DNA from 4 places in the Erwinia sp. HDF1-3R genome. Region 3 is predicted to be linked to each of the others. Evidence: predicted binding sites of a transcription regulator. Region 3 holds the regulator's gene; each other region holds the start of a gene.

Evidence for each region. The regulator LexA, encoded in region 3, represses DNA repair genes until DNA is damaged. The targets are predictions, from matches to a motif close to TNCTGTATGTACATACAGNA.
Region 1: a site for LexA is predicted at 6,648-6,667, ahead of uvrB (excinuclease ABC subunit UvrB). Genes of this name have one in related genera too.
Region 2: a site for LexA is predicted at 2,438-2,457, ahead of mutH (DNA mismatch repair endonuclease MutH). Genes of this name have one in related genera too.
Region 4: a site for LexA is predicted at 4,179-4,198, ahead of AAGR22_RS08405 (DNA translocase FtsK 4TM domain-containing protein). Genes of this name have one in related genera too.

What each region holds. Positions count from the first base shown of each region.
Region 1 is NZ_CP155071.1:1,659,623-1,667,599, reverse strand. Features, by position in the region: gene AAGR22_RS07755 (DUF1615 domain-containing protein) at 1-599, opposite strand, end outside; gene moaE (molybdopterin synthase catalytic subunit MoaE) at 615-1,067, opposite strand; gene moaD (molybdopterin synthase sulfur carrier subunit) at 1,068-1,313, opposite strand; gene moaC (cyclic pyranopterin monophosphate synthase MoaC) at 1,306-1,791, opposite strand; gene moaB (molybdenum cofactor biosynthesis protein B) at 1,796-2,311, opposite strand; gene moaA (GTP 3',8-cyclase MoaA) at 2,326-3,315, opposite strand; molybdenum cofactor riboswitch at 3,302-3,433, opposite strand; gene yvcK (uridine diphosphate-N-acetylglucosamine-binding protein YvcK) at 3,619-4,527, shown strand; gene uvrB (excinuclease ABC subunit UvrB) at 4,542-6,569, opposite strand; gene AAGR22_RS07715 (hypothetical protein) at 6,863-7,069, opposite strand; gene AAGR22_RS07710 (ATP-binding cassette domain-containing protein) at 7,498-7,977, shown strand, end outside.
Region 2 is NZ_CP155071.1:3,948,474-3,956,450, forward strand. Features, by position in the region: gene ptsP (phosphoenolpyruvate--protein phosphotransferase) at 1-1,467, opposite strand, end outside; gene rppH (RNA pyrophosphohydrolase) at 1,480-2,004, opposite strand; gene mutH (DNA mismatch repair endonuclease MutH) at 2,692-3,378, shown strand; gene AAGR22_RS17940 (TerC family protein) at 3,437-4,147, shown strand; gene AAGR22_RS17945 (YgdI/YgdR family lipoprotein) at 4,301-4,516, shown strand; gene AAGR22_RS17950 (NADP(H)-dependent aldo-keto reductase) at 4,702-5,742, shown strand; gene lplT (lysophospholipid transporter LplT) at 5,797-7,011, opposite strand; gene aas (bifunctional acyl-ACP--phospholipid O-acyltransferase/long-chain-fatty-acid--ACP ligase) at 7,004-7,977, opposite strand, start outside.
Region 3 is NZ_CP155071.1:419,891-427,867, forward strand. Features, by position in the region: gene AAGR22_RS01860 (hypothetical protein) at 60-3,164, shown strand; gene plsB (glycerol-3-phosphate 1-O-acyltransferase PlsB) at 3,184-5,607, opposite strand; gene AAGR22_RS01870 (diacylglycerol kinase) at 5,736-6,104, shown strand; gene lexA (transcriptional repressor LexA) at 6,212-6,820, shown strand; gene dinF (MATE family efflux transporter DinF) at 6,958-7,977, shown strand, end outside.
Region 4 is NZ_CP155071.1:1,818,773-1,826,749, forward strand. Features, by position in the region: gene cydC (cysteine/glutathione ABC transporter ATP-binding protein/permease CydC) at 1-240, opposite strand, end outside; gene cydD (cysteine/glutathione ABC transporter permease/ATP-binding protein CydD) at 237-2,006, opposite strand; gene trxB (thioredoxin-disulfide reductase) at 2,156-3,124, opposite strand; gene lrp (leucine-responsive transcriptional regulator Lrp) at 3,646-4,140, shown strand; gene AAGR22_RS08405 (DNA translocase FtsK 4TM domain-containing protein) at 4,260-7,847, shown strand.

The DNA.
Region 1 (7,977 bases), 1.2 Mb from region 3:
TCATGGCGCAGCGTGCCGTCGACCGGATAAGGGTAGCCTTTTGACTGCGCCTCCGCGAAGTCAATACTCACCTGCATCGGCCCACCGGTATGGATAGGGTTCAGATTGCCAAACAGCCTCTGTCCCATCGGGGCCATATTGATAAAGTCATCGAAAATGGCGCTTAGCTCTTTTTCACTGCGTACGTGATCCAGCCGCCAGGCGTAGCTTTTTCCGCTGGGTGAGTTAATCATCAGCGCGGTACGGACCACAAAGGCTGGAATATGCAGGCTGGCGGCGCGCCGGTCAATCTCACCCCAGGCGATTTTAGGCAAGCCCGCCACCGTGGCATCTACATTGAAGTTGGACTCCTGATCGGTCACCGCAATGACCGCACAGAGATTGTCGGGGGACGCATCAATGCCCTGGCTGTTGAAGGCGGCAAAGATATCGTTTGCCCAGCCCTGCCTGTCGTTCACTCCGGCGGGGATCAGCCGGACAATCTGCGCTTTGACGTCGGCGGGCCGCCGCTCGGGAAGGTTTTTGTGCGGCTGGCTGCTACAGCCTGCCAGCACCAGCAGTGCCAGCAGCAGTCCGCGCTTCAGGGGGGAACGGATCATGACTTTCCTTGTGGTTTATTTCCAGCGCGAGGCAGCCTGGTGGTCGCTATCGCGGGATTCAACCCAGCGGTCGCCGCCGGGCGTGGCTTCACGCTTCCAGAAAGGCGCTCGGGTTTTAAGATAGTCCATAATAAACTCGGCGGCGGCAAAGGCGCTGCCACGGTGGGCTCCGCTTACCCCTACCATCACAATTTCATCACCGGGAAACAGTTCGCCAGTGCGGTGAATTACCGTTACGCGCTGCATGGGCCAGCGCTCACGCGCCTCGGCGACAATTTCTGCCAGCGCCTTTTCCGTCATCCCGGGATAGTGTTCCAGCGTGAGCGCGGAGACGTTATCGCCGAGGTTATGGTTGCGCACCTTGCCGGTAAAGGTCACTACGGCGCCATCTTCATCACAGGCTGCCAGCCAGCGGTACTCTTCTGCCATATCAAACGGGGCCTGGCCGACCCGGATCCGCGTTTCCATTTATCCTCCGGTGACCGGTGGGAAAAAAGCCACCTCATCACCATCCTGAAGCGGATGCTGAGGCGCCACCAGCGTTTGATTCACGGCGGAAAGCAGCTTACCGGTGGTCAGCGCCAGCGCCCAGCGATCGCCGCGCTGAGCCAGCGCAGCCCGCAGCGCCTCAACCGTGGCGTACTCCTGCGGCAGGCTCAGGCTGTCGGTGCCGGTTAACTCGCGGACCTGGGCAAAAAACAGCACGTTAATCATGGTCAGCCGCCCTGAAGTCACCCGACTTGCCGCCGCTTTTACTCAGCAGTCGACAATGCTCGATGGAGATATCCTTCTGCACCGCTTTGCACATATCGTAGATGGTCAACGCGGCGACCGACGCCGCGGTGAGCGCTTCCATTTCTACGCCAGTTTTACCGGTCAGGCGGCAGAGGGATTCAATTCTCACCCGCTGCCTGGCAACGTCAGCCGTTAAGGTGACTTCAACCTTGCTGAGCAGTAGCGGATGGCAGAGGGGGATCAGCTCCCAGGTGCGTTTAGCCGCCTGGATACCGGCAATGCGCGCGGTGGCAAAGACATCGCCCTTATGGTGGCTGCCATCAATAATCATCTGTAGCGTATCGGCATGCATCACCACAAAGGCTTCTGCCCGGGCTTCGCGTACGCTCTCCGTTTTGGCGGAAACATCCACCATATGCGCCTCACCGGCAGCATTAATATGTGTGAGTTGTGACATCTGTTCAGGGCTTCTTTACGTGTGAAACAAAGTTGCAGGGGCGGGTGCGGGCATCAAGCTGATCCTGAATGATCCGTTCCCAGGCGCTCTGGCAGGCCCCGGTCGAGCCGGGTATGGCCAGAATTAGCGTCTGATTCGCCATGCCCGCGACCGCGCGCGACTGGATGGTTGAGCTGCCGATCTCCTCCCAGGAGACCATGCGAAACAGCTCGCCAAAGCCCTCAATTTCGCGATCGAACAGCGGCAGAAGCGCTTCCGGGGTGCTGTTTTTGCTGTTAAAGCCAGTGCCGCCGTTGATCAACACCACCTGCACGTCCGTACTGGCGATCCAGCTGGATACCACCGCACGGATGCGGTAGCGGTCGTCTTTTACTATGGCCCGGTCGCAGACGCGGTGGCCTGCCCCGGTCAGCGCTTCACGCAGATAGTCCCCGGAGGTGTCACTGGCGGCGTCGCGGCTGTCAGAGACGGTGAGGACCGCTGCGTTAAGCGCGATGAATTCTGCTGTGGGTTTACCCATGTTGAGCTCCTTACTTAACCGCCGATAAATGAGAGATTCTGCGTAATGCCGGTGTTGCCCTGATGCAGGAAGTGCGTCTGCTTTTTGGTTCGCAGGCTGGCTGCAATACGCGCCTGCAACGCATCCTGCTGATCGTCGCTTTGCAGCAGATCGCGCAGTGACACGCCGCCGTCGCCAAACAGGCAGAGATGCAGCTTACCGACCGCCGAGACGCGCAGGCGGTTACAGCTGGCACAGAAATCTTTTTCATAAGGCATGATCAGGCCGATTTCACCCTGATAATCGGGATGGGTGAAGACCTGCGCCGGGCCATCGCTTCGCGCGCGCGACTGACGAACCCAGCCCTGGAGCAGCAGACGGTCGCGGATCACCTCGCCGGAGATATGGTGCTGACGAAACAGCGCCCCGCCCTCGCCGGTTTCCATCAGCTCGATAAACCGCAGCTGGATGGGCCGGTCACGGATCCAGTTCAGGAATGTCTCCAGGCTGTTATGGTTGATGTCGCGCATCAGCACGGTATTCACCTTCACCTTGCTGAATCCCGCATCAAAGGCGGCATCAATCCCACTCATGACCTGATGAAATTTATCCTGCCCGGTGATGGCATGAAACTGGCGAGCATCCAGACTGTCGATGCTGACGTTGAGCGCGGTCAGCCCGGCGGCGCGCCATGCAGCGACATCGCGGGCCAGCCGGTAGCCATTGGTGGTAACCGCCAGCTGGCGGATGGCGGCGTTCTCGCGAACGGCAGCGATAATGTCGGTGAAGTCGCGGCGCAGTGAAGGCTCACCGCCGGTAAGGCGGACTTTTTCCGTCCCGGCTGCCGCGAAGGCACGGGTAACCCGCCGGATTTCATCCAGCGTAAGGAAGCTTTTGTTGGTTGTACCCTGGGGCTTATAGCCGTCGGGCAGGCAGTAGCTGCAACGAAAATTGCAGACGTCAGTGATCGACAGACGCAGATAATAAAAACTGCGGTCGAAGCTATCAGTAAATTGTTGCACCAGAACACCTTTCCAATTCGGGAGATGCAGGCATTTCTTTCTGCACCCTGGCAACGTATCGTTGCGGCCAGGGCACCCTATCCAAAGACGTAGGTGCCAGGGCTAAGTGTGGTCTACCGACACCGGTAAACCATGGTCTGGAAATTCTACCGCTAAACCGTCCGGGATTCCAACATCATCTTTCGCTATGTATTTTGATATATAACGTATTTTAGCCGCCTGTTCCCTGCCAGTTTAGGGTAAAATGGCACAAATGCATGTGGCCCGTTTCGGGTCAATAAACCGCTTCAAAACAGAAGGAATTTTATGCGTAATCGCACATTGGCCGATCTCGATCGCGTGGTGGCTATCGGTGGCGGGCATGGTCTGGGTCGCGTGATGTCGGCGCTCTCCCCACTTGGATCGCGGCTCACTGGCATCGTCACCACCACCGATAATGGCGGTTCAACCGGGCGCATTCGTCGTGACGAAGGAGGCATTGCCTGGGGCGATATGCGTAACTGCCTGAATCAGCTGATTACCGAACCGAGCGTGGCCTCTGCCATGTTTGAGTATCGCTTTGCCGGAAACGGCGAGCTGGCCGGACATAACCTCGGTAACCTGATGTTGGTAGCCTTGGATAACCTCAGCGTGCGCCCGATTGAGGCCATTAATCTGATCCGCAATTTGCTTAAGGTAGATGCGTTTCTGATCCCCATGTCAGAGCAGCCGGTGGACCTGGAGGCCATTGATGAAGAGGGGCAACGGGTGCACGGCGAGACGGAAATCGATCGGATGTGTCGTCCCCCCCGCGAGCTGATGCTCTCTCCTGCGGTGACGGCCACCCGCGAAGCGGTTGAGGCCATCGCCGAGGCCGATCTTATCCTGATTGGGCCGGGCAGTTTTTACACCAGCCTGATGCCGGTACTGCTGATGCCCGATATGGCACAGGCGCTGCGCCGTACGCCAGCCACGATGGTATTTATCGGAAATCTGGGTAAAGAGCTGAGCCCTGCCGCCGCTCAGCTCACGCTGGCCAACAAGCTGGCAATTATGGAAGAGTACATCGGTAAAAAGGTCATTGATGCCGTTGTCGTCGGCCCCGGTACCGATACCCACAACGTCACCGATCGCCTGATTATCCAGGAGCCGCTTGAGGCGGCAGATATCCGCTACCGGCACGACCGACAGCTGCTCCACATTGCGCTGGAGCATGCTATTCAGTCGATTGTTTAAGCGGAAACGCGCGGCTAGGAAGCCGCAATAAAGAGCTCGCGCGCCTCGTGTAGCCGATCGCGTACGCGCGCGGCCTCCTCGAACTCCAGGTTCTGCGCATGCTGCTGCATCTCCGACTCCAGCTCGTGGATCTTCTTCTGCAGCGCCTGCGGCGTCATTGCCAGGTAAGGGCTGTCGTCCTCAACAACAGGATGGGAGGTTTTGCCGCCGCGCCCCCGGGTTTTGGTCTTGTTAATGCCCTGCCCCAGCTCAAGAATATCGGCGATTTTCTTGTTGAGACCCTGGGGTACGATGCCCTGCTCCTTATTGTGCAGCTCCTGCTTTTCCCGACGACGCTCGGTTTCACCAATCGCCCGCGCCATGGAGGGCGTAATTTTATCGCCATACAGAATTGCCTTACCGTTAAGGTTTCGCGCGGCACGGCCGATGGTCTGGATCAGCGAACGCTCGGAGCGCAGGAAGCCCTCTTTGTCGGCATCCAGTATCGCCACCAGCGACACCTCCGGCATATCCAGCCCTTCCCTCAGCAGGTTGATCCCCACCAGCACGTCAAACTTGCCCAGCCGCAGATCGCGGATAATTTCCACGCGCTCCACGGTATCAATGTCCGAGTGCAGATAGCGAACGCGCTCGCCGTGCTCTTCGAGATACTCGGTTAGGTCTTCCGCCATCCTTTTGGTCAGTACCGTCACCAGCACGCGCTCATTGATCACGGCGCGCTTGCGGATTTCAGACAGCAGGTCGTCAACCTGGGTACCGACCGGGCGCACCTCAATCAGGGGATCGAGCAGCCCGGTAGGACGCACCACCTGGTCGATCACCTCACCGCCCGATTTCTCCAGCTCATAATTACCCGGCGTGGCAGAGACGTAGATGGTCTGCGGTGCCAGCGCCTCAAACTCTTCGAATTTCATTGGGCGGTTATCCAGCGCGGACGGCAGCCGGAAACCATACTCCACCAGCGTCTCTTTACGCGCCCGGTCACCGCGATACATCCCCCCGATCTGCGGAATGGTGACGTGTGATTCGTCAATAACCAGCAGCCCGTCGGCAGGCAGGTAGTCAAACAGGGTCGGGGGCGCTTCGCCCGGACCGCGCCCGGAGAGATAGCGCGAGTAGTTTTCGATCCCCGAGCAGTAGCCCAGCTCGTTCATCATTTCAAGGTCGAACTGGGTACGCTGGGTGATGCGCTGCTCTTCCAGCAGCTTATTGTTTTCCAGCAGAACGCGTTTACGGTCGACCAGCTCCACTTTAATCTCTTCCATCGCCTGCAAAATGCGCTCGCGCGGCGTTACATAGTGCGTTTTGGGATAGATGGTATAGCGTGGGATCACCGATTCGATCTGCCCGGTCAGCGGGTCAAATATTGACAGCCGTTCCACCTCTTCGTCAAACAGCTCTACGCGCAGGGCATAGTCATCGGACTCCGCCGGGAAGATATCGATCACCTCGCCGCGTACCCTGAACGTCCCGCGCTGGAAAGCCTGATCGTTGCGGGTATATTGCAACTCGGAGAGCCGACGCAGGATCGAGCGCTGGTCGATAACCATACCCCGCGTCAGATGCAGCATCATTTTGAGATAGAGATCGGGATCGCCCAGACCGTAAATGGCCGACACCGACGCCACCACAATCACGTCGCGACGTTCCAGCAGCGCTTTGGTCGCTGACAGGCGCATCTGCTCAATGTGCTCATTCACCGAGGCGTCTTTTTCAATAAAGGTATCGGAGCTGGGCACATAGGCCTCAGGCTGATAATAGTCGTAGTAAGAGACGAAATACTCCACCGCGTTATCGGGGAAAAACTCCTTCATCTCGCCGTAAAGCTGCGCAGCGAGGGTTTTGTTAGGTGCCAGCACCATGGTCGGGCGGTTCAGATCGGCAATAACATTGGCCACGGTGAAGGTTTTGCCCGATCCGGTCACCCCCAGCAGGGTTTGATGAGCCAGCCCATCCTCCAGCCCCTCTTCAAGACGGCGAATAGCCTCAGGCTGGTCACCTGCTGGCTGGAAATCGGAGTTGAGTTTAAAGACTTTGCTCATTGGATTGCTACCTGATGATAAATGCTCGCGGACAGGAGATTAATTTTACTCTGCCGTGGCGATTTTGCCAGCAAAAAAGACTGGATATATCCACAGTTATTTTGCATGATAAAGTGAACCTGCCGTTAAGTCCTTATAGATAATCGGTTAAATACTTAATCAAACAGGGAATAGTGAGGTTATCCCCAGAAGGGTCTGCCACTTTAACATTTGTCAAGCGTGGCTGACAAAATGCGGGAAGCGCGCGGCCGGTTTTTTTATCCTGCTTGATTTTCATCAAGTCGTTGATAGTGTTATGCATTCACCGTAAGATGAGTTTCACAGCAACTCGTGCCCAGGCCGCGCTGGCTCTCGCCTGGCGTGAGTTTTAAGCCGCTCATGCACATGGTTATCCACAGGAATGGTGGATAACTGATTTGAGCGCCCGAACCGTCTGCTGTGTATAAAGCTGCGCTGCCGGTAAAAAAGGATGCTAAAAATTTTTTTTTGCTTTTTTTCACTGTCAATCTTCAGCATTGGCATGATGAGTAAGCATAGTTTTGGTGCCGCCGCCAGCCCTGGTTACCCCTTATTTACTTATATCCTTTCCCCTCTCACTGCTTCTCAGACAGGCAACTGCACCATCACCAGCCTGCACGGGGCACCGCCGCAGTGCAGCACCAAATCACTACCGGTAATTATTAAATAAACATTACCAATAACCGCAGCAAAATGCCTGTCGGTATCATGATTGCGTGCAGCACTTAACAACCTGGCCTGTCAATTGCAAGACACTACGGGAAGCAGGTCACCACCCGGCGAGCTCCTTACACCAGAACGAAGCTCAGAGCCGCAGGTTTCTTATACAAGGCATTGAAGACTGTTTGACAGACGACGGAGAGCGGATGCAATCAGGTGCGATCGATAACTGTCTGAAGGAGAGTGTCAGATGCTCAGCTTACGTTCAATTAATCAGTTTTACGGACAAAACCATATTTTGTGGGATGTCGATCTCGAATTACCGCCTGGCACCTGCACCGGCGTGCTGGGCCGCCCCGGCATGGGCAAAACCACTCTGGTTAACTGTATTATGGGTAATCTGCCCATTAACAGCGGCTCGATTATCTGGCAGGAGGGGAGCCTGCCGCCGCAGGATCTGCTGCTGCAGCCAGTAGAACAGCGGGCCGCGCTGGGGATAGGCTATGTTCCGCAGCGGCGTCAGCTCTTTTCACAGCTAAGCGTGGAGGCCAATCTGCAAATCGCGCTGCTTGCCGGTGCGGGTCCCGATAGGCATCGGGCCATCCCCCCGGTGGTGTACGATCTCTTTCCGGCGCTCTGGTCCCTGCGCCACCAGCGCAGCGGCGATCTGCGTGCCGATCAGCAGCAACAGCTGGCCCTGGCGAGGGCGCTGGTGCTGGAGCCCAGGCTG
Region 2 (7,977 bases), 1.3 Mb from region 3:
CAGCTGTAGCATGCCCTGGTACTGTGCCACCTGCTCCTCTTCCGAGGGGAAGCCGTTTTGCAGCATAAAGGGAATTTCAGTGCGGTACAGCCCGACGCCATCCACCCAGCTGCCAAGCGACTTTTCATGCTCGGCACTCAGGCCCGCATTAAGCATCACCTTCACCCGTTCGCCACTTTTTAGCAGGGCCGGCCGCTCAACCACGTCTTCCGCCAGCTTGCTCAGCTCGTTCTCTTCACTGATAAGCCGCTGGTATTCCTGCACCAGTACCGGTTCCGGATCCACCAGCAGCTCGCCGCGATAGCCATCGACGATCAGCAGCCTGCCATTCAGCAGTTCAGGCTGGATATCAGCGCCCATCACCGTTGGGATGCCCATGGCGCGGACCATAATGGCCGCGTGGGAATTGGATGCGCCATCCCTGACCACTACGCCAGACAGCCTGTCGTGCGGCAGCTCGGCCAGCGTGGTCGCGGTCAGCTCATCAGCCACCAGCACAAAGCGCTCAGGCCAGGTATTGGTGCCCTGAATGGTATCATCAAGGTGAAAGACCAGCCGCTGCCCCAGCACGCGCAGATCGCCCGCGCGTTCGCGCAGATAGCTATCCTGCAGGCTGGCAAACTGGGCAGCGAATTTTTCGATGACCTTTTTGACCGCCCATTCAGCCACCGATCCAGCGTCGATCTCAGCAAAGAGATCCTTTTTCAGGCGGGCATCGCTCAGCAGGTGTGAGTAAAGATCAAAGATCGCCGCGCTCTCTTTGTGCACCCCCGCCGTGAAGCGTTTACTGTAGCGACGGAATTCAGCTGAAGCCTCATCCATCGCCAGCGACAGCCGCTCACGTTCGCGTTGCGCATCCAGCGTAGAGGCGGCAAAGATGTTATCCAGCGAGGGCTGCGTACTGTCCACCCACCCTTCGGCCACGGCGACGCCGGGTGATGCGGCCAGCGCTTTTATGCGGGTTTGTCGGTATTGCCCAAACAGCGCGTTAAGCTGCGACTGCGAAAGAATCGCCGCCATCTGCGTGGCGAGCGTGACCAGAAACGACTCTTCGCTCTCGTCAAACTGTCGGTGCTCACGCTGCTGGACCACCAGCACGCCGAGCAGCTGGCGACGGCTGATGATGGGGACGCCAAGAAACGAGCGAAAGCGCTCTTCTTTTACGGAAGGAACATATTTAAAGCTGGGGTGGCTCTGCGCATCTGCCAGGTTAATCGGCTCGGCCAGCCGTCCTACCAGCCCGACGATCCCTTCGTCAAAGGCCAGCGCAACCGTACGACCACGCGGTTTTTTCAGCCCGCGGGTAGCCATCAGGTAATAGCAGCGGCGGTCATGATCGGCAAGATAAACCGAACAGACCTCGATATCCATCGCCAGAGAGATTTCGTTGACCAGAATATCGAGCGCCTCGGTAAGCCGTGGGGCGCCCGCAACTTTTTCAACTATTTCGCGTAGCTGTGTGAGCATAATCCGGGTGGCCTAACCTCTCTTCCGTCGATAGAGCGCATTTCGCTGTACGGGGATCTCCTGTAACGGCATGACCACGCCGGAAAACTCCTTCATCACCCGGCGGTAGACGTCGCGTTTAAAAGAGACAACCTGGCGAACCGGATACCAGAAGCTGACCCACCGCCAGCCGTCGAACTCCGGCGTGCTGCTGGTCTGCATGTTGATGTCCGCGTCATTGCACATAAGCTGCAGTAGAAACCATTTCTGTTTCTGGCCGATACACACCGGCTTTGTGTCCCAACGCACCAAACGTTTTGGCAATTTGTATCGTAACCAGTTTCGGGTTGAGGCAAGAATACGAACATCCTTACGATGAAGGCCAACTTCCTCGAAGAGTTCGCGGTACATGGCCTGTTCCGCCGTCTCGCCAGGGTTGATCCCCCCCTGCGGGAACTGCCAGGAGTGCTGACCATAACGCCTGGCCCACAGCACCTGTCCCTGTCTGTTACAAATTACGATACCAACATTCGGGCGGTAGCCATCATCATCGATCACTGGACTACCTCAAACTAAAACTCGGATGTTCTGATTGTTTCATACTCCTTACAGGCGGTAAACCACTGCTTTACACCCTGAATAGCGGCCTGATAAGGGATAACTCAGACCGCTCAACAAAGTTATAAACAGAAATCGTCAATTTTGACCGATCTTATTCACCTTTTCTGTGGATATCTTTGTGCAGAACTCATTTACCGTTTGGGGAAAACTTTCTGAAGCCCTTTACAGTCGTCTCGCTGAAATGACATTAACCCCTTATCGTGCATAGGATTTATCTGCATGTCACGGTGATTTCGGGGAGGATCAAACTGCGCACAGCTTAGAAAGATCCTTAGCTGGTGAAAGATCGAGCACTGGAGTTTTTATCCACAGGTTATGCTGGTATCCCAGGCATAAATTGACTGAAATATGGCAAAAGTGCCGCCGTCAAGGCTGTAAATCGAAACAGTGTTAAGGTAAATCATGAGTTATCCCATTTTTCTGTGGATAACAGGGGGTGAGATCCTGTTCATTGTGGCCGACAACCGGGGCATAAGATCCTGCCGTGCTGAGGTTCCCCCCTTTTGCAAAGATAAAAAAGCATGGTTTATCATGCTATTATTATTGTTTTCCGCAGCCCGGGAACAAACTTTTACTGCGGCAGAAAAGAGTGCTGTTTTTTTGAACAATAACCGGGAGTTATTCATGTCCCCTGATTTCATCCCCCTGCCCCCGCCGGAAAATGAAGACCTGCTCCTCGAGCGCGCCAGCAGTCTGGCGGGCTATACGCTGGGTGAACTGGCGCAAAGGGCCGGCCTTCCCATACCGCAGAATTTGAAAAAAGATAAGGGCTGGGTGGGGATGCTGCTGGAAATCTATCTGGGCGCCAGCGCGGGCAGTAAACCCCAGCAGGATTTTCCGGAGATTGGCGTAGAGCTAAAAACGATCCCCATTGATGCGCGGGGCCGTCCGCTGGAGACCACGTTTGTTTGTGTCGCTCCCCTTACCGGCAATAGCGGCGTGGTGTGGCAAACCAGCCATGTGCGTCATAAGCTGGCGAGAGTGCTGTGGGTGCCGGTCGAAGGCGAGCGCGCCATACCGCTGGCGCAGCGCCGGGTTGGTGCACCGCTGCTGTGGAGCCCGGACCGGGAAGAAGAAGCTCAGCTCCGGCGAGACTGGGAAGAGCTGATGGATATGATTGTACTGGGTCAGGTTGAACGGATTACCGCCCGGCACGGCGAGGTATTGCAGATCCGCCCTAAGGCCGCCAACAGTAAGGCGCTTACCGAAGGCATTGGTGAAAACGGTCAACCGATTGCGACTCTGCCTCGTGGTTTTTATCTGAAGAAAAACTTCACGGCTTCTCTGCTGGCCCGCCATTTTTTGCTTTAGCTTAGCGTACTGATGCGTATACTCCTCGTTTAACTTTCGTTTAGGATAAGACGCCTGTATGTTTGAATGGATTGCAGACCCGAACGCCTGGCTGGCACTGGGTACGCTGACGATTCTGGAGATCGTCCTCGGCATTGATAATATTATTTTCCTCACCCTGGTTGTGGCTAAGCTTCCGAAAAACCAACAAAATGCCGCGCGCCGCACCGGTTTAGCGGGCGCAATGCTAATGCGCCTTGCCCTGCTCGCCTCCATCGCCTGGATTACGCGCCTGACGACGCCGCTATTTACCCTGGTGGAACACCCTTTTTCCGCACGCGATCTGATCCTCTTCTCGGGTGGACTCTTTTTGCTGTGGAAATCCGGTAAAGAGATCTACGACACCATTCAAGGCAGTGACGAAACGCATGAAACCCAGGTTAACTCTTTTATGGGTGCCATCGTACAGATCGTGCTGCTGGATATTATTTTCAGCCTGGACTCGGTCATCACGGCGGTAGGATTGTCGGATCACCTGATTATAATGATGGCGGCGGTGGTTATTGCGGTGGGCGTGATGATGTTTGCTGCGAAATCTATTGGTGAATTTGTTGAGCGGTATCCTTCGATTAAAATCCTGGCGCTGGCCTTCCTTATTTTAGTGGGCTTCACCCTGATCCTCGAAAGCGTTGAGCTGCATGTGCCAAAAGGCTATATCTATTTCGCGATGTTTTTCTCGATGGTCGTGGAGTGCCTCAACCTGCTGCGCGCTAACCGGCGCACAGTCTGAATTCAACGGGTTAGGCCGGGCTGCCACGGAGATTTTAGCCAAAAAGTCAATGGCGGCCCGTGCTCATTACGCATTTTCAGAGTGATACGGTTACCTTTTACCGTTTTATGCGCTATTACTACTGCTCCAGTCACAGGCTTACGGGAGCGGAGAATGAAATATATGTTTGGCGCGGCGGCGCTGATGCTGGCCTTGCTGGTTAGCGGGTGCAGCAGCGATTACGTGATGGCAACCAGGGATGGCAAGATGATTATGACCCAGGGTAAGCCTGAGATTGATAAAGAGACCGGACTGGTGAAATATACCGATCGATCCGGCCACGAATTACAAATCAACGGTGACGACGTTTCCTCCATCGTTGAGCGATAAGTTTATTACCGCCACCTGTATTCCTTCGCCGGTGGCGCGAGAAACATTTCCCGACTAATCCCCCCTTCCCCCTGCTGCGCGCGACGGTTATAGTCAGGTGCCGGATCGTAACGCGCAGCGTTGTGTCAGCATCCGCAGCGCGATGTTCAGGTTCAGCTTTTAATAATGAAAAAGGAAGCCGGCAAATGCACTATCACCGTATCCCCCACAGCAGTCTGGAAGTCAGTTCTCTGGGGCTGGGCACCATGACGTTTGGTGAGCAAAATAGCGAAGCCGATGCGCACGCGCAGCTCGATTTAGCCGTACAGTCCGGTATTAACCTGATTGATACCGCCGAGATGTATCCGGTGCCGCCGCGCCCTGAAACTCAGGGATTAACCGAAAAATATATTGGCAGCTGGCTGAAGGCGCGCGGTAACCGCGACAGGATCGTACTGGCTTCCAAGGTGGCCGGCCCGGTTCGCGGTGCCGATGCCTCTATCCGACCACAGCAGGCGCTGGATCGTAAGAATATCCGCGAAGCGCTGGATGCCAGCCTCAAACGTCTCAACACCGATTATCTCGATCTTTATCAGCTGCACTGGCCCCAGCGCCAGACCAATTTCTTTGGCAAGCTGAACTATGAATACAGTGATAATACGGCGCCCGTGACGCTGCTTGAGACGCTTGAAGCCCTCAATGAGCAGGTCCGCGCAGGCAAAATTCGCTATATCGGCGTCTCGAATGAAACGCCCTGGGGCGTGATGCGCTATTTGCAGCTGGCTGAAAAGCACGAGCTGCCGCGCATTGTCAGCATCCAGAACCCCTACAGCCTGCTAAACCGCAGCTTTGAACTGGGCCTGGCGGAAATCAGCCAGCACGAAGGGGTAGAGCTGCTGGCTTACTCGAGCCTGGCCTTTGGTACGCTGAGTGGAAAATACCTCAACGGTGCGAAACCCGCGGGCGCGCGTAATACCCTGTTCAGCCGTTTTACGCGCTACAGTGGCGAGCAGGCAGAGCTGGCGATTGCAGAATATGTCGCGCTGGCTAATAAACATGGCCTGGATCCCGCTAAAATGGCGCTGGCTTTTGTCCGCCAGCAGCCGTTCGTGGCCAGTACCCTGCTGGGCGCGACCACGCTGGAGCAGCTACAGATCAATATTGACAGCTATGCGCTGACGCTGGATGAAGAAGTATTAGAGGGGCTGGAAGCGATTCACCGTCGTTACACCTACCCGGCGCCGTAAGCCGGCCCGGGTGGCAAAGCGAGACGGGTGACGCAGGCGCGTCACCCGATAAGATTACAGGTCAGGCGTGCTGGCCTTTTTTTGCGCCAGATGCCAGCCCCACAGCACCGCCATCGACAGAGCAAACAGCGCACCGAAACCTACGCCGGTGGCAACCGGCGGCGCACCCAGCTTTATCGCCAGCGTATAGAGCGCCAGCATAAGCAGCATGGCGCTGTTTTCACCGAGATTCTGCACCGCAATCGCATTGCCTGCGCCCACGCTGGCCTTGCCGCGCATTTGCAGCAGCGCGTTAAGCGGCACGACAAAGAACCCACCCAGCACGCCTATCAGGATCAGCAGCAGGTAGGCTCCCACCTCTGCATGCTGCAGTGAGAAAAACACCACCGCCACGCCGATCAGTACGCCCGCCGGCATGCAGCGCCCTACCGTCTTCAGCGTGACCAGCTTTGCCGCCGCCGCGGCACCAAACACAATCCCGATTGCCACCATGGCGTTCAGCAGCGTAGGCGTTTTATTGTCGGTGATGCCCAGTGCCACAGGTACCCACAGCACTAACAGAAAGCGCAGCGTAACGCCCGCGCCCCAGAACAGGCTGGTGCCCACCAGCGAGAAGCGGGTTTCGCCGTCGCGCCACAGCGCCCGGCAGGCGCTGAAAAAGGAGGCAGACATTTTACCCGGATGCCACGGCTGGCCCGGACGCGCCACCGCCAGTTTGGGGATCATGACGTTGGCCGCCACGGCCAGTCCATAAGCCACCACGCAGGCCAGCAGCGCCGCAATCAGGTGCCAGTCCGCCAGTACGCCTCCGGCAATGGAACCCAGCAGAATAGCGGCAATGGTCGATGACTCCATCAGGCCATTGGCTTTTACCAGCGTCTCGCCGTTGGTCAGCTCGCCCAGGATGCCGTACTTGGCTGGGGAGTAGGCCGCCGCGCCCACGCCAACCAGGCTGTAGCCGATAAAGGGGTTAAAGCCGAAGCAGATAACCAGTGCGCCCAGCAGCTTGAGGGCGTTGGCAAACATCATTACCCGCCCTTTGGCAAAGCTGTCTGCCACCTGCCCGACAAAAGGCGCGAGGAGGATGTAGGTCGCCACAAATACCATCTGTAATACCGGCTGGCTCCAGTCGGGATAGACCTGCTGCTTAAGCACCGCCAGGGTGGCAAACAGCAGGGCGTTATCGCCGAATGCCGACAGAAACTGCGCGGCAATTACTGCCAGCATTCCCCGGGAAAACAGCCCCTCGCTGCGGGTGCCGTCACTCATCGCGACTCTCCACCTGTTCAGCCATGCCGCGTAGCGTGACAAAATCCGGCTTGCCGCTGCCGAGCACGGGCAGCTGCTTCAGGTAGCGGATATCGCGAGGAACCGCCAGTTCAGGACTGCCCAGTTCGCGGGCCGCACGTTGCAGCTGCTCCCGGCTCAGTTCCGCATCGGTGGTAAACAGCACCAGTGCCTCACCGCGGCTGCCATCCGGTCGCAGCGAAGCGGCATGCTGTTTTTCTGCCGAGGCTTTCAGCGCTATCTGTTCAACCATTTCCAGCGAAACCATCTCCCCGGCGATTTTAGCAAAGCGTTTAACCCTGCCCTGGATCTGACAAAAGCCATGATCGTCAAAGCTGACGATATCGCCGGTGTCATACCAGCCTGGCTCCATCTTCCCTTCTCCGTTATCGGCCTGCGGTGCTTCCAGTACCCCGGGCGCCTCCACCCGCAGATAGCCCTTCATAATGTTCGGGCCGCGCAGCTGAAGCAGACCGCCCTGCTCAATGCCCGGCACGGCGATCAGGCGCGAGTCCATCCCTGGCAGAATACGGCCAACGGTGTGATTTTTGGCGGCCATCGGCACGTTGATAGCAACCACCGGCGCACATTCCGTTACGCCATAACCCTCCAGAATGCGGATGCCAAACTTGTCCATCCACGTCTGACGCGTCGCCTCCTGCAATTTTTCAGCACCGGCCACCACGTAGCGCAGGCGCGCAAAATCGTAGGGATTGGCGAAGCGGGCATAGTTGCCAAGGAAGGTTGAGGTGCCGAACAGGACGGTACAGTTCCGGTCATAAACCAGCTCCGGCACGATTCGGTAGTGTAGCGGACTGGGGTAAAGAAAGACCTGCGCACCGGTCATCAGCGGCGTGAATAACCCTACCGTCAGGCCAAAGGCATGAAACAGCGGCAGGGCCGACATAAACCTGTCGCGCGGGGTGAAATCTGCCACGGTACGGATCT
Region 3 (7,977 bases):
AGGGAACCCGTCCTGATTAAAAACCACACAGTTTCTTTTATAAGAAAAGGTGTGAAGCCATGAAATCACTTTCGGCTGGCGCAAATCCTGCGCCACCCCTACAACCTCTGTCGCCTGGCGCAAACTCTGCGCCAGCCCAACAACCTGCGCAGCTGGCTCCCACGGAGCGCGACCGTATTACCGCCCGCTTATGCACCGGCGAGGCGCATCAGGGTGGTCGCCCGATCGCCCGCCGTCAGAGCCTGGACAATGGCTCTCCCCCTTTGCACCTCCAGCAGCAGATTGCCGATGTTGAGAAGCAGATAAACGCGGCGCGTGCGAAAGACGACCTGGACGGCGTTCCGGGTGCGCTCAGTCTGGATTTATATAAGCATCTGGTGACGCAGCACCGCTATGAAAAAGCCGCCACGGCCGATCTGCTCGGGTCGCAACCCTGGAAACGTATGCGCTGTGCGCAGTTGCAGAGCACGCCAGGTGGCGAGGTGGCTGCCGCCCAGTATGGTCTGGGGTTTGCTCACGACGATAACGGTGGCAAAGCGCCTTTTAGTAAGCTGGACTTAGCACATGATATGAACGGGTACTATCAGCGTATGGCTCCCTCCGGGGATACGACCCTCCTCTGTGAGCATCTTTATAAGCGGCGATATCCCCAGGCTAAGCAGCAGGATCAGCACTTCGTTAACAGCGAGTTTATGGCGGATAAAATTCTTAAAGAGTTTCACGCGCGGGGACACAATCATGGTCCGATAAAAGCGGAACAGGTTGCGCCCGGTATTGTTGCGATCGGCTGTACCAGCAATAAGGACTGGCAGGCGATAGATATTTTAATCGATAAATTTGGTGCACGTCCGTCAGCGTACCAGGTCGCACGCCATGCCGCTGTGCCACAGGGTAAACCCAGTCCACAGATCAGCGATCCCCGGGTGCAAAATCTTCAGATGATCAGGGCGCTGGGCTCACCCGATCCACAAGGTACCCTCGCGCAGCTCCGCCAGGTTCCCGATATCCTTAGCACGGCGACATTAGCGCACGCCGATGCCGATATGATTCTTACATTGCTGCATACGCTGACGGTTCCGCACCTGGCACAGAGGCATCAGCACAACCCGCTGGTGGCGCAGGGATTACAGGGGATACGGCATATCGCTGATTCCATGCCCGCGCTGGCAACGGACAGTACCCGTTTTGGTAATGCGCATCGCGCACTGATGGAAGAGCTGCAGGTTGTTTTAAGCGCGGTACGTCCTTATGCTCCGGGGGCGTTCAAATCCTTTGCATCACACCGCATCCGCGAATCGCTCTCACAGCAGCAGGCAGCAAAATTAGCGCCGCCTGAAGCCTTTTTACTCTCTTCCGGCATGCAGGCGCTCACGGAAGGCATCGACACCGCAACGATGGCGACAGGTGGCCGTCTGGCACCCCTGATGAATGGCAGCAAAAGTTCTCAGTTTTACTATGAAGCTCAGGAGTATGCCGACAGCTTCGATACGCCTCCCGATTCAGATCCCCACGATGCCGCATTTTATACTTCCCTGAGCGACAGCTTTGTTCCTCACAGTAGCCAGCCCGAGCACAGCTGGGCACTGAATGACATTATTGAGGGTATCGGGCAGCAGATTGAGGCGCGTAAAAACAAAAATGCGCCGCTGAACGTTGTCATCGACACCACGATTGAAAAAGGGGGTGAGATGAAAGCGCTAATGGACAAGTTTGCTCCCGCGCTAGCCGACAACCAGCTTCGTTTGCTGCTTTGTAAGAGCCATCAAAAGTTTGCCAATCTGGGGGCATCAAAAGTGCTGGGAGGAAGCATAATCCTGGTTGGCGCGAAGACCCCGGAAAATGAAAGCGCGCAGGCGGATTTCAGACGCTACGAAGCGAGCCAGAACTGGTTTGGCAATGATGAAAGCCAGCTGCTGACGCATCTCACCGGCGCAGCCATAAAATCTGAACCCGAGATGTTAAAAACCGCCATTGATAATGCCAATTTTGTCGTTAAGCACTGCTTTAACGGAGAAAACGGTCATACCCGCTTCGCCGGACACCGCCCCGATAAACCCTTCGCGATGTTTGATAGTTTTACTCACCAGCCCGATGAGCGTTTACCTAAACTCCTGATACGCGGTGATAGCGACGAAACGCTGACCCTTAATTCGGTTGACATGGTTGATGGTAATCTAATCCGCGCCAGGGGCTCTTTTGGTTTTACCGAAAGCAATATGGGGGGAATTGGCACTCTGCCTGGCTATGACGGCAAGATGATGCGTTTATCCTTTGGTCAGGAGAACAAGCCCGAGCTGATCGAGCGGTTCTGGATGCTGAGCAGAGAGATGCAGCTCGACAGGCCCCCCTTCACCGCGCAGGCCGCGCGGGATCTGGCCAATAAGCTGGTGAATGATGCTCTGACGCCGGAGCAGCAGCAGAAGCTTTTACATAAGCCTCTGAGCGAGAGGCTACGCCAGGTGGGGAAAAACGAAGCCACGCCGTTAAGCGACAGCCAGCGAAATACCGCCGGGGTGAGTGAGCTGCGGGCAAACGCCGCCGTTTCTCATGGGTATACGCTCAATAAAGTCGCGTCGATTGTCGGGTACCTTAACTTCCTGCTAAGCAGCCGGGACGTGATGACAGAGATGGCCGACTCGGACGATCGTCAGGCGCTGCACGATTTGATCCTTGGGCTGACGGAATCAGGTATGCCCGGCGTGTCCCGTACGGGGCAGGAACAGGCGGTGATGCTGCAGTGTCAGCTAAGCCTGGAGGATATGTGGAATAGCGAGCCGGAGATGCGGCGCTTTGGCGCTAACAATCTGGTTACTACCCTCGAGAAAAGTCATCTCAGCCGTAGCGTGGGGATCGTTGATGAGTCGCTCCCGAATCAGGCCTGGCAGGAGTTGTCGCAGGCGCACAAAGACAGGCTGATGAATGCCATCTTTAGCAGGCTGGATGTTAACAGCCAGCTGGAGTTTCTGCACAGCAACAAAGAGCGGGTAGCGTGCAGCCAGTTTACCGAGGCGTGCGCGATGGAGCTGGCCGGCAGGCTGCGAAATACGCCCCCTCAGGAAACGGCCCGGCACTGGCAGGGTACCATCGCGCAGGCGATGATAGCTCACGGGATTATTGAGCCAGAACCAGAGCCTGCTCAGGGCGATGATCCCTCATCGCCCTGATTATCAGTTATGCGACAGGTTACTCGTGTACCGCCGCGCTCTCGATGGTCATTCTCACTTCCTGCGTAATCAGCTCGGCCAGCAGATGATAGACCCGCTGCGTCTGCTCTACATGGGCATCGCCGGTATCGCTGATATAGCCTTGATCACGTAACGTCAGCACCAGCGTGGAGAAGACCGCCTTATCAAAAAACTCCGGCGCGTTAATGCCGTGCAGTACAGACAGGCGCTGAGCCATGGTCCGGCTCTCTTTCTCCAGCGTACCCCGGTTGATTGACGGGTTGGCGCTGAGGATGGAGAAGGTGATGGCGTAGCGCTGTAGCGTTTCGCGAACGCCCGCCGCCAGCAGCTGCAGGGTGCGGAAGCGGGCCGGGCTGAGGCGCAGACTCTCTTCATCAGCGGTGAGCAGGCCCTGGCGGGCCATTTCGCTGACCAGTCCATTAAGCACCGTCGGCAGATCTTCCTTATTCCAGTGCAGGAACAGCTCGCTTTTAAGCATCGGATAGATAACGCTTATCTGGCGCAGCAGTTCGGCTCGGGTAAGCTCGCGATGCTGCATGACCAGGACGGCGATAAGCGACGGCATGACCAGCATATGGTGAATATTGTTGCGGTAATAGGTCATCAGCACCGCCTGCTCGCGCGGCAGAATGATGATCTCGCCAATATTATCCTGCTCGATTTCAAACTTGTTCATGCCCAGCGCATGATCAAGCAGCGCTTCCGGGGTCATATCCGGCACCGTGGCATCGGGTGAGTAGGGCACGTTGCGCAGTAGCTGTACGTAGCACTCGAGCTGTGCAATCAGCTGTTCACGCGTCATCGAGCGCTGGCGCGAGGCCAGCAGGGCGGTGACGCAGAGGTTCATGGCGTTAGCCGCTCCGGCGTTGTTTATACGCATCATCACCTGCGAGGCGATGTCGTTAACCGCGGGAGTGAGCCAGGCGGGACGCTGCGCTTCGATAGGATCGATGGCGTCGCGCCATTCCGGGACGCGCTGATTCAGATAAGTGACCAGCGGCAGCGGCTCGCCAAAGTTGACGTAACCCTGGCCCAGGTTGCGCAGCTTGCGTAACCCGCGCACCATCTGTAAAAAGCCCTCTTTCTCTTTGGTCGCGCCACGCAGTTCCTTCGCATAGGTGCCCACCTCCATAACGTGTTCATAGCCGATATAGATCGGCACCAGCGTTATTGGACGGTTGCCGCCGCGCAGCATGGCCTGAATGGTCATCGACAGCGTGCCGGTTTTCGGATCAAGAAGGCGACCAGTACGCGAACGTCCGCCCTCAACGAAATACTCGACCGAGTAGCCGCGGGTGAACAGCTCGCCCAGATACTCGCGGAATACCGTGGAGTAGAGTTTGTTGCCCTTAAAGGTACGGCGGATAAAGAACGCGCCCAGGCGGCGGAATATCGGCCCGGCAGGCCAGAAGTTCAGATTGATCCCGGCAGCAATGTGCGGCGGTACCAGCCCCTGATGATAGAGCACGTAGGAGAGCAGCAGATAGTCCATATGGCTGCGATGGCAGGGAACATAGACTATCTCGTGTCCATCCTGTGCCAGCTGGCGTACGCGCTCGCCGCCGTTAACGTTAATACCCTGATAAAGCTTGCTCCACGTCCAGCCCATAATGCGGTCGGTCAGGCGTATCGCTTCATAAGAGAAGTCGGCGGCAATCTCCTCCATCAGCTCAACGGCATTCTGCTGAGCCTTTTCAAAGGGGATTTTTTTGCTGCGCGCTTCGTCCTCTACTGCTTTAGCAATCGCCCTGGACTGCAGAAGCCTGTTGAACAGGTCCTGGCGAACGGGCAGGCGCGGCCCAACGGCGGCCAGGCGCTGGCGGGCGAAATGCATGCGCGCCACGCGAGCCAGCTTCTGAGCAATGGTTTTATCGGTGCCGTGCTCCGTTGCCATGCGCCGCAGAGAGAGCATCGGCGAAAAGCGCACGAAGCTGTCACGGCCCAGCCACAGTACGGCGAAGAACTTTTGAATGCCGTTAAGCACGCGAAGATGGGGCTGACTCTCGCCCTGAACCTCACGGCCAGGGGCGCGGCCAAACATCACCGATACCGGGACCATCTGCACGTCCAGCAGCGGGTTGCTGCGGTGCAGATCCAGATATTCGTGAAACAGCTTCACCGATTCAATATTCGGCACAAAATAGGGGAATACGCGCGGACCGTCATGAATAAAGACATGGCGGGGCAGCACTGTCCCATCGATTTCCAGCGGATCTAAGGGATCGGGGAGATCCTGTTTGCGACACTGTTCACGTAGCGCGAGCAGATCGGCCTTTGAATCGTAAGGCAGCACATACATAATAGGGCGCGACGTATCAAGCCCCAGTTCAGCGACCGGCTCGGCGGGGATCGCCTTACTCTTTAGTAAGAATTTAACCGGTAAATTCAATAGGTTATAATATAAATTACGCCAACCTGACATAGACAACATGAAGCCTCTTGTTAGCAAAGCGCGGCAAGCATACCAGAAAGCGCCAGTGAGATCTGTGGTGTTGCAAAATGTGCGCCACTCAGACATTGACGTTAAACAGTTCAAAGGGTTCCCTCATTATGACAAATAACGTCACCGGATTGACCAGAATTATCAAGGCCGCAGGTTATTCGTGGCAGGGACTGCGTGCGGCATGGCAGAACGAGGCGGCTTTTCGTCAGGAAGCCATTGTGGCGCTTGTCGCCATCGTGCTGGCCTGCTGGCTGGACGTGACGCCGATAACCCGGGTGCTGCTGATCGGTTCGGTGGTGCTGGTAGTCGTGGTTGAACTGCTTAACAGCGCCATAGAAGCGATAGTGGACCGCATCGGCAGTGAGCGGCACCCGCTGGCAGGCCGCGCAAAGGATATGGGTTCAGCGGCAGTGCTGCTGACTATTCTTATGGCGATGACCACCTGGCTGATGTTGTTAGTGCCACATATGCGATAGACGTTCCAGAATCAGACAAACTGCTGTTTTTTGTCCATCTTTAGGTTTTCAACGCGCAAATACCTGTATATACTCACAGTCGACTGTATAAACAACCAGGGGGCGGGATGAAAGCACTAACGGTAAGACAGCAACAGGTTTATGACCTGATACGCGCCCATATTAACCAGACCGGCATGCCGCCAACGCGGGCAGAAATTGCCGCTCAGCTTGGCTTCCGCTCGCCAAATGCGGCGGAAGAACATCTCAAGGCACTGGCACGTAAAGGCGTAATTGAGATTGTGTCCGGTGCCTCGCGCGGCATTCGACTGATGATGGAAGACGAAGAAGGCCTGCCGCTGATTGGCCGCGTCGCCGCCGGTGAGCCGCTGCTGGCCCAGGAACATATCGAAGGCCACTACAAGGTTGACCCAGGTTTGTTTAAACCCAGCGCCGACTTCCTGCTGCGCGTGAGCGGCATGTCGATGAAAGATATTGGCATTATGGATGGCGATCTTCTGGCGGTTCACAAAACCCAGGAAGTGCGTAACGGCCAGGTTGTGGTTGCACGTATTGATGATGAAGTTACCGTCAAACGGCTGAAAAAGCAGGGCAATACGGTCCATCTTCTGCCTGAAAACAGCGATTTCGAGCCGATCGTCGTCGATCTTCGCCAGCAGACCCTGTCGATTGAAGGTCTTGCCGTGGGTGTGATCCGTAACGGTAACTGGGTTTGATAACCGTTTTATCCGTTCTAACTGACTGTTAACTGACGCGCCGCCTCGCCAGCGCGTCAGTTTATCGTTGGCTACCACTCAGCAGACGATGTGTATGACAGTGACTTGCGCAGACACCCGTCGCGCAGTGGATACCGATGCGATTTTTAAACGCTGCTGACAAAAGCCTCTGGCGGCTTGCGCTGCCGATGATCCTCTCAAATATTACCGTGCCGCTGCTGGGGCTGGTCGATACCGCTGTCATTGGCCACCTCGATAAGCCTGTCTATCTTGCGGGCGTCGCGATCGGCACCACCATCACCAGCTTCCTGTTTATGCTGCTGCTTTTTCTGCGTATGAGCACCACCGGACTGACCGCTCAGGCTTTCGGTGCCGGCGACAACGCCGAGCTTGCACGCGCGCTTATGCAGCCTCTCTGCATTGCGCTGGCGGCCGGACTGGCTTTTATCGCGTTGCAATCCCCTCTTACGCATCTGGCGCTGACGCTGGTCGGCGGCGATCCTGACGTGCAGTACCAGGCATCACTGTTTATGCATATCCGCTGGCTCAGCGCGCCTGCCACGCTGGCGAACCTCGTGCTGCTGGGGTGGCTGCTTGGCGTTCAGTATGCCCGCGCGCCCGTCATCCTGCTGGTTGTGGGCAATCTGGTGAATATTTTGCTCGATCTCTGGCTGGTGATCGGGCTGAAGTGGGGTGTCCAGGGGGCGGCTACGGCTACGGTTATCGCGGAATACTGTTCGCTGGCCGTCGGGTTGCTGCTCGTCTGGCGCGTAATGAAGATGCGTGGCATTCCGACGGCGCTGCTAAAAAGCGCATGGCGGGGCGGGCCTGGACGTTTGTTCAGGCTTAGCCGGGATATCATGCTGCGTTCTCTGCTGCTTCAACTCTGCTTCCTTTCGTTAACAGTACTGGGCGCACGGCTGGGGGGCGACATCGTCGCGGTCAATGCCGTACTGCTGATGTTCCTGACCTTTACGGCTTACGCGCTGGATGGGTTTGCTTATGCCGTTGAAGCCTGCTCGGGCGAGGCCTTTGGCGCGCGCGACAGGCAGAGGCTGCTGCTGGTATGGCACGCTGCATGCCGTCAGGCGGGATGGGTCGCGCTGTTTTTCTCACTGCTCTATGCCTTTGCCGGGCCTTATATTGTCGCATTGCTT
Region 4 (7,977 bases), 1.4 Mb from region 3:
CTCAAAGTAGCGCGCGACCGTGCGGATGATGGCCGCCCCGCGAACCCCCGCCGCAGGCAGCATATAGTTGAAGCTGTAAAGTCCGGCGCTGCCCGCCAGGGAGGAGGCGGCCAGGAACCATCCGGAGAGCGTCAGCAGGCCGACGCTGGCCAGCAGCGTAAGGATCGCCAGCACAATACCCAGCGACAGACGCCAGAAATGACGACGATAAAGCGCGAAAAAAGGGGCCAGGGTAGTCATTGAGCGCGCTCCTGTCGGTGTGAAGCCAGTTCAGTGAAGGCACCCGGATACTGAACAAGCTGACCATGGGTGCCGCGCTGAATAATTTTCCCTTCGCGCATCAGCCAGATTTCATCCCAGCGATCCAGCTGTTCAAGCTGATGGGTGACCAGCAGCGTCGTCTGGTTGAATGACGCGTCGTGGAGCGCCTGATTGACCTGCTGTTCACTGTGGCTGTCCAGGCTGGCTCCCGGCTCATCCAGCAGCATCAGGCGGCAGGGTTTGTACAGCGCACGCGCGACGGCAATGCGCTGGGCCTGGCCTACAGAGAGATGCCGGGCGTGTTCACCGGTTTCGCTCTCCAGCCCGGCGGGCAGGTGCGGAAGAAACTCATCAACCCCGGCAAGGGCAGTAACCTGACGCAGGCGATCCGAATGGTCGCTGCCGTCCATAACAATATTTTCACGCAGCGTACGGGCAGGGAGATGAGGATTCTGTCCTACCCAGGCAAGCTGCTGCTGCCAGAAGCCCGGCTCGATGTCGCGCAGCTCCACGCCGTTAATCAGCAGCGATCCCTGATAGGGTAAATGACCGAGAATAAGACCCAGCAGGGAGGTTTTCCCCGCTCCGCTCTGGCCAATTACGGCAACGCGCTGGCCTGCCGCAAGGGAGAAATTCAGCGGACCCGCCAGAACCTTACCGCTAATGCTGGTAATAACGACATTGCGCGCCTCAAGGGCGATGCCCGGTGAAGGGTCAATGAGCGTTTTCCCCTGCCGGGCCGGGAGGGTGTCCGCGTTGCTGAGGAAGGTTTCCAGCGCATCAGCCCCGCCTACCGCCTGCGCTTTCGCGTGGTAGAAGGTACCCATATCCCGCAGGGGCTGAAAGAACTCGGGTGCCAGTATCAGCGCCAGAAATCCGGCGAAGAGCGTAATACCGGTGCCGTAGTGACCAAAATTAAGCTCGCCGAGGTAGGAAAAACCGAAATAAACCGCGACCACGGCGATTGAAAGCGAGGCGAAAAATTCCAGCACCGCCGAAGAGAGAAAGGCCAGGCGTAATACATCCATGGTGCGCCGGCGAAAATCGGCGGAGGCCTCACGGATCTGCGCGGTTTCAGCCGTTGCCCGATTAAACAGGCGCAGCGTTTCCAGCCCGCGCAGGCGGTCGAGGAAATGACCGCTCAGACGAGCCAGCGCGCTAAAGTTGCGTCGGTTTGCCTCTGCCGCGCCCAGGCCCACCAGCGCCATAAACAGAGGGATAAGTGGCGCGGTGGCCAGCAGGATCAGCGCGGCGGCCCAGTTAACCGGGAACAGGGCAATCAGAATCGTGAGTGGGATAAACACCGCCAGTAACATCTGCGGCTGATAGCGGGCGTAATAATCCTGCATATCCTCGATTTGTTCCAGCAGCAACGTCGCCCAACTGCCCGCGGGTTTTCCCTGAATACAGGCCGGGCCGAGCTGATGCAGCCTGTCCAGAATGGTACGACGAAGGCGTTGTCGAATGGCTTTGCCATACTCGAAGCCAACTTTTTCACGCCCCCAGGCCAGCAGGGCGCGCAGAAAGAAGCAGACCAACAACAGCATAAAGGGGCTGATCAGCGTGTCGCGTGGCTGGCCCGTCACGATCAGGGCCTGAAGCAGCGTAGCCAGCAGCCATGCCTGCCCGACCACCAGTACGGCGCTCAGCATGCCCAACAGCATGGAAAGGCGCAGCCAGCCTTTACCCTGTGCGCTCTGACTTCTTAGCCAGCGTAATAGATATTGTTGCCTTGTTTTGTTCATGACCTGCCGGTGCGACGGGAGGAGGGCAGAGCTGCACTCCATATCCCGATAATAAACGGGGGAAATTTCCTGGGATTTTACCGTGCACAAAAAGAAAAGGCGACCTGCAAAGGTCGCCTTCCGGAAAATTGAAGCAGTGTTTTAACAACTTACTGAGAGTTTTTAACCAATCCGTCGAGATAGCGTTCCGCATCCAGCGCGGCCATGCAGCCGGTTCCGGCGGAGGTGATCGCCTGACGATAGATATGATCCATCACGTCGCCCGCAGCGAATACGCCTGGAATGCTGGTCTGGGTCGCATTACCCTGCAGACCAGACTGGACTTTCAGATAACCATTTTCCAGTTCGAGCTGGCCGTTAAATATGGCGGTGTTTGGGCTGTGACCGATGGCAACAAACAGTCCGGCGACCTGTAACTCCTCCGTTTTTTCAACGTCATCCGTGGCGCGCAGGCGCAGCGAGCTAACGCCCATCTGATCGCCCAACACCTCATCCAGCGTGCGGTGCGTATGCAAAACGATATTGCCGGTGCGGACTTTCTCCATCAGACGATCGATCAGGATCTTCTCTGCGCGAAAGCTGTCACGTCGATGAATCAGATGAACTTCAGCGGCGATATTCGCCAGGTAGAGTGCTTCCTCAACCGCTGTATTACCGCCGCCAATAACCGCAACTTTCTGGTTACGGTAGAAGAAACCATCACAGGTTGCACAGGCTGACACGCCGCGTCCTTTGAACGCGTCTTCTGACGGCAGGCCCAGATAGCGGGCGGAAGCGCCGGTGGCGATAATCAGCGCGTCAGCCGTGTATTCACCGCTGTCGCCGGTCAGACGGAAGGGACGGTTTTGCAGGTCGACGGTATGAATATGATCGAAAATAATCTCCGTATTAAATTTTTCGGCATGTTCCTGCATGCGCTCCATCAGCAGCGGGCCGGTCAGATCGTGGGGATCGCCGGGCCAGTTTTCCACTTCAGTGGTGGTGGTCAGCTGACCGCCTTTTTCTAAACCGGTAATTAATACCGGGTTCAGGTTCGCTCGCGCAGCATACACCGCTGCGGTGTAGCCTGCCGGGCCGGAACCCAGGATAAGTAATTTACTGTGTTTGGCCGTGCTCATGAGCCCCTCTTTTTTTAACTGGCATACTTTTTTTGATTGTAGGGAATTTAGCGCAGCAAAAAAAGCGTTCTGCAATTTTGTTAGCAATAGATGTAAAAGGTTTAACCATTCAGGCTGCGCCATTATCGGGAGGACTGCCCCAAAATGGGGCAGTGAAGGCCATTTTGTGGTGCAGAAATACAGGAATATTCATTTAAAAACAGTCATGCAGTCACGCGTTTGGCATGTTGTACTGATTTTAGTTGTTTTACTTTGACAATCGGCTGGTCTTTTGCGAAAACAGTAATGGAAGCAGAGGGTATCCTGGCCGACGGAACCGGGTTTATCCCGTGTTTTAGCCGTTACCGGATAAACTCAGTCTGTCATTGGTCATGACGCATGGTGTGGACAGACAGCATGCGTCATACGGATGGGCGTTTTAAAATCGCAACAGGCGCCAGACTTCACTTAAACAACCCTGTAACAGCGGCATTGTTCAGGGTATGGCGGGTAAAGGGAAGGCATTAAGAGAGACAATAATAATGGTAGACAATAAAAAACGACCGGGTAAAGACCTCGACAGAATCGACCGCAACATTTTAAATGAACTGCAGAAAGATGGCCGAATTTCAAACGTCGAGTTGTCTAAACGCGTGGGGCTATCGCCGACGCCATGCCTTGAGCGTGTTCGTCGTCTGGAAAGGCAGGGATTTATTCTGGGCTACACCGCTCAGCTCAATCCTCACTACCTCGATGCCTCGCTACTGGTATTTGTTGAGATTACTCTGAATCGTGGCGCGCCTGACGTATTCGAACAATTTAACGCCGCCGTGCAAAAACTTGAGGAAACTCAAGAGTGTCATCTTGTTTCCGGCGATTTCGACTATCTGTTGAAAACGCGTGTGCCCGACATGTCAGCCTACCGTAAATTGCTGGGTGAAACCCTGCTACGCCTGCCGGGCGTGAACGATACGCGGACCTACGTGGTGATGGAAGAAGTGAAACAAAGTAACCGCCTGGTCATTAAGACGCGGTAACACAGGGCAGGTGCAAATTCTGTCGGATTTGGGTACACTCCTGTGAATTCATACAGGTTCAGCGTCGGGCTTGCCCGGCGTTTTTTCCTTCATAGTTTACGGGCACCTGGAGAGAACTCTTGAGCCAGGAATACACAGAAGATAAAGAAGTTTCCCTGCAACCTCTGAGCAGCGGGCGTCGCCTGCTGGAAGCGTTGCTGATTATTGTCGCTCTTTTCGCCATCTACCTGATGGTTGCGCTGGTGAGCTTCAATCCCTCCGATCCCAGCTGGTCACAGACTGCCTGGCATGAACCTATTCATAACCTGGGCGGCGGTATTGGCGCATGGCTTGCGGATACGCTGTTCTTTATTTTCGGCGTAATGGCCTACGCCATCCCGCCGGTGATACTGGGCCTGTGCTGGATAACCTTTAGTCAGCGCCACTCTCAGGACTATATTGACTATTTTGCGGTCGGCCTGCGCTTGATTGGCGTGCTGGCGCTGGTAATCACGACCTGCGGCCTGGCAGCCCTTAACGCGGATGATATCTGGTACTTTGCCTCCGGTGGGGTCATTGGCAGCCTGATTGTCAATGCAATGGCGCCCTGGTTCAACGGCGCTACCGGCACACTAACGCTGCTCTGCATCTGGGCCGCTGGGTTAACGCTCTATACCGGATGGTCATGGCTCACTATCGCCGAGAAAATTGGCGGCGCGGTGATGGGCGTGCTGACCTTCGCCAGCAATCGTTCTCGTGACGATCGCCGCTGGCATGAAGACGACTACGACGACGAAGACGCGGAGGAAGCGTCATCTGTCGCTGCCCACCCACCAGCCGATCGACATGACGACGTGCTGCTGGCTCCCGCTGCCCGCCAGCCATCCGGTCATAATGACGACGACGTGCTGCTGGCTTTCGCTGCACGTCAGACATCTGGTCATAATGATGACGACGTGCTGCTGGCTTCTGCTGCCCGTCAGCCGTCCGGGCATAATGACGACGACGCGCTGCTGGCTTCTGCTGCCCGTCAGACATCCGTGCGAAATGATAACAATGCGCAGCTGGCTTCGACCGCCGCAGTAGCAACCGGTGCAGTAGCTGTTGCTGGGTCTACAGGTGCCGCGACCTTTGCGCCTGTAAGAGAGGGCGCGTCCGTATACGACACTGGCCCCGCCTCTGCTGCACAGGCAGAACCTGATCCAGAACTTTATCGCTTCGAGGTCCCGGCCGATACCCCAGCACCTTCAAGACCGGTAATGGATGAAGACGATGGGCCGCAGATGGGTAACTGGCGTGAGGCTTCCTCTTCTTCACCCTTTGAGTTCACGGCCTCACCTGCCGTCCAGCCTGCTGATATCGCTGCTGGCCCGGCGGCGAATAATGCTGCGCCGCTGGCTACAACGGCAGCCTCGGCGGCAGCATTTATGCCCGGCTTTAGTGCCACCAGCGAGGGTCGCAATCCGCAGGTGAAGCAGGGGATCGGACCCTCGCTGCCCCGGCCAAACCCGGTTAAGCTGCCCACGCGGCGTGAACTGGCTTCCTATGGCATCAAACTGCCTTCTCAGCGTATTGCCGAGGAGAAAGCGAGAGAAGAGGAGCTGCGACAGCAGCAGGATGGGTCCGACTCACCGTTTGCCGCGCCTCAGAGTGAAGAGGCGATGCAGGAAGAAGCGCACCTGCGCGAAGCCTTTATGGCGCAGCAGCAGGTTCGCTATGGCGAAGAGTTGACCGGGGAGGATGAGGAGTCACAGCAGCAGGCCGCGCTGGCACGTCAGTTCAGTGAGCAGCAACAGCAGCGTTACGGTGAGGCTGCGGAACATCCGCAGTCGACCGCTACGCTGAATACTGCTGGTGCCTTTGATTTCTCTCCGCTTGACGATCTGGTGGATGATGGCCCACGCGAGCCCCTGTTCACGCTCTCAGCCATGCCGGAGTCAGAGCAGGAACAGCCGGCGGAACAGCCCCAGTGGCAGCAGCACAGTCAGCAGCCCGCTCAGCAAACCTCGGTTCCCTCGTGGCAGACCTCTGCCCCACAGGCTGAACCCGCTGCGCCACAGCCAGCGGCCACGGTTCCCTCGTGGCAGACCTCTGCCCCACAGGCTGAACCTGCTGCCCCACAGGCTGAACCTGCTGCCCCACAGGCTGAACCTGCTGCGCCACGGCCGGAGCCCGTGGCGAAAGCGCCTGACAGCCTGTTCCATCCATTTTTGGTTCGCCATGAACAGCCGCTGGAGAAACCTACCACGCCGCTGCCGACGCTGGATCTGCTTTCGGCTCCGCCCGTTGAGGCAGAGCCGGTTGATATGTTCGCTCTCGAGCAAACGGCACGGCTGGTTGAGGCACGTCTTGCCGACTATCGCGTCAAGGCAGAAGTGGTGGGTATCTCTCCAGGCCCGGTCATTACCCGTTTCGAACTGGATCTGGCGCCGGGCGTTAAAGCGGCGCGTATCTCTAACCTCTCCCGTGACCTGGCGCGCTCGCTCTCTGCCGTTGCGGTACGCGTGGTTGAGGTGATACCGGGTAAACCTTATGTCGGCCTGGAGCTTCCTAACAAGCATCGTCAGACGGTTTACATGCGTGAGGTGCTGGAGTGCGCTAAGTTCCGCGATAACCCTTCGCCGCTGGCGGTGGTGCTCGGTAAAGATATCGCCGGCCAGCCGGTGGTCGCCGATCTGGCAAAAATGCCGCACCTGCTGGTCGCGGGTACCACCGGATCGGGTAAATCGGTTGGCGTTAACGCCATGATCATCAGCATGCTGTATAAGGCCACGCCGGAAGAAGTGCGCTTTATTATGATCGATCCGAAAATGCTGGAGCTGTCGGTCTATGAAGGTATTCCTCATCTGCTGACCGAAGTGGTTACCGATATGAAGGATGCGGCTAATGCGCTGCGCTGGAGCGTTGGCGAGATGGAACGCCGCTATAAGCTCATGTCAGCGCTGGGCGTACGTAACTTGGCCGGGTATAACGAGAAAATCGAGCAGGCAGAAGCGATGGGCCGACCGATTCCCGATCCGTTCTGGAAGCCGGGAGACAGCATGGATATGACGCCGCCGGTGCTGGAAAAACTGCCCTACATCGTCGTGCTGGTCGATGAATTTGCCGATCTGATGATGGCGGTGGGTAAGAAAGTTGAAGAACTGATTGCCCGTCTCGCCCAGAAAGCCCGTGCGGCAGGTATTCATCTGGTCCTTGCCACGCAGCGTCCGTCGGTTGATGTGATTACCGGCCTGATTAAAGCTAACATTCCGACCCGTATCGCCTTTACCGTCTCCAGTAAGATTGATTCGCGCACGATCCTCGATCAGGCGGGCGCGGAATCCCTGCTGGGTATGGGGGATATGCTCTATATGCCGCCGAACTCATCAATGCCGGTGCGCGTTCACGGCGCTTTCGTCCGCGATCAGGAAGTGCATGCGGTGGTGCAGGACTGGAAGGCGCGCGGTCGTCCTCAGTACATTGAAAGCATTACCGCCGGTGAGGAGAGTGAAAGTGGTGGTCTGGGTCTGGACGGTGAGGAGGAGCTGGATCCGCTGTTCGATCAGGCGGTGCTGTTCGTGGTTGAAAAACGCCGGGCCTCTATTTCAGGCGTCCAGCGTCAGTTCCGCATTGGCTATAACCGTGCTGCACGGATCATTGAACAGATGGAGGCACAGGGCATTGTTTCTTCTCCGGGCCATAACGGCAACCGCGAGGTGCTCTCCCCGCCGCCTCATGAAATGTAGTCGTCGTTTTTAACCTTTTTGCCGCTACAGACGGGCCAGGAAAACCTGGCCCGTTGAGTTTCCTGCAGACGCCCCCATAACACTATTATTGCCAGCGACCAGAATAATCTCCTGTTGTAATCCTCCGGCC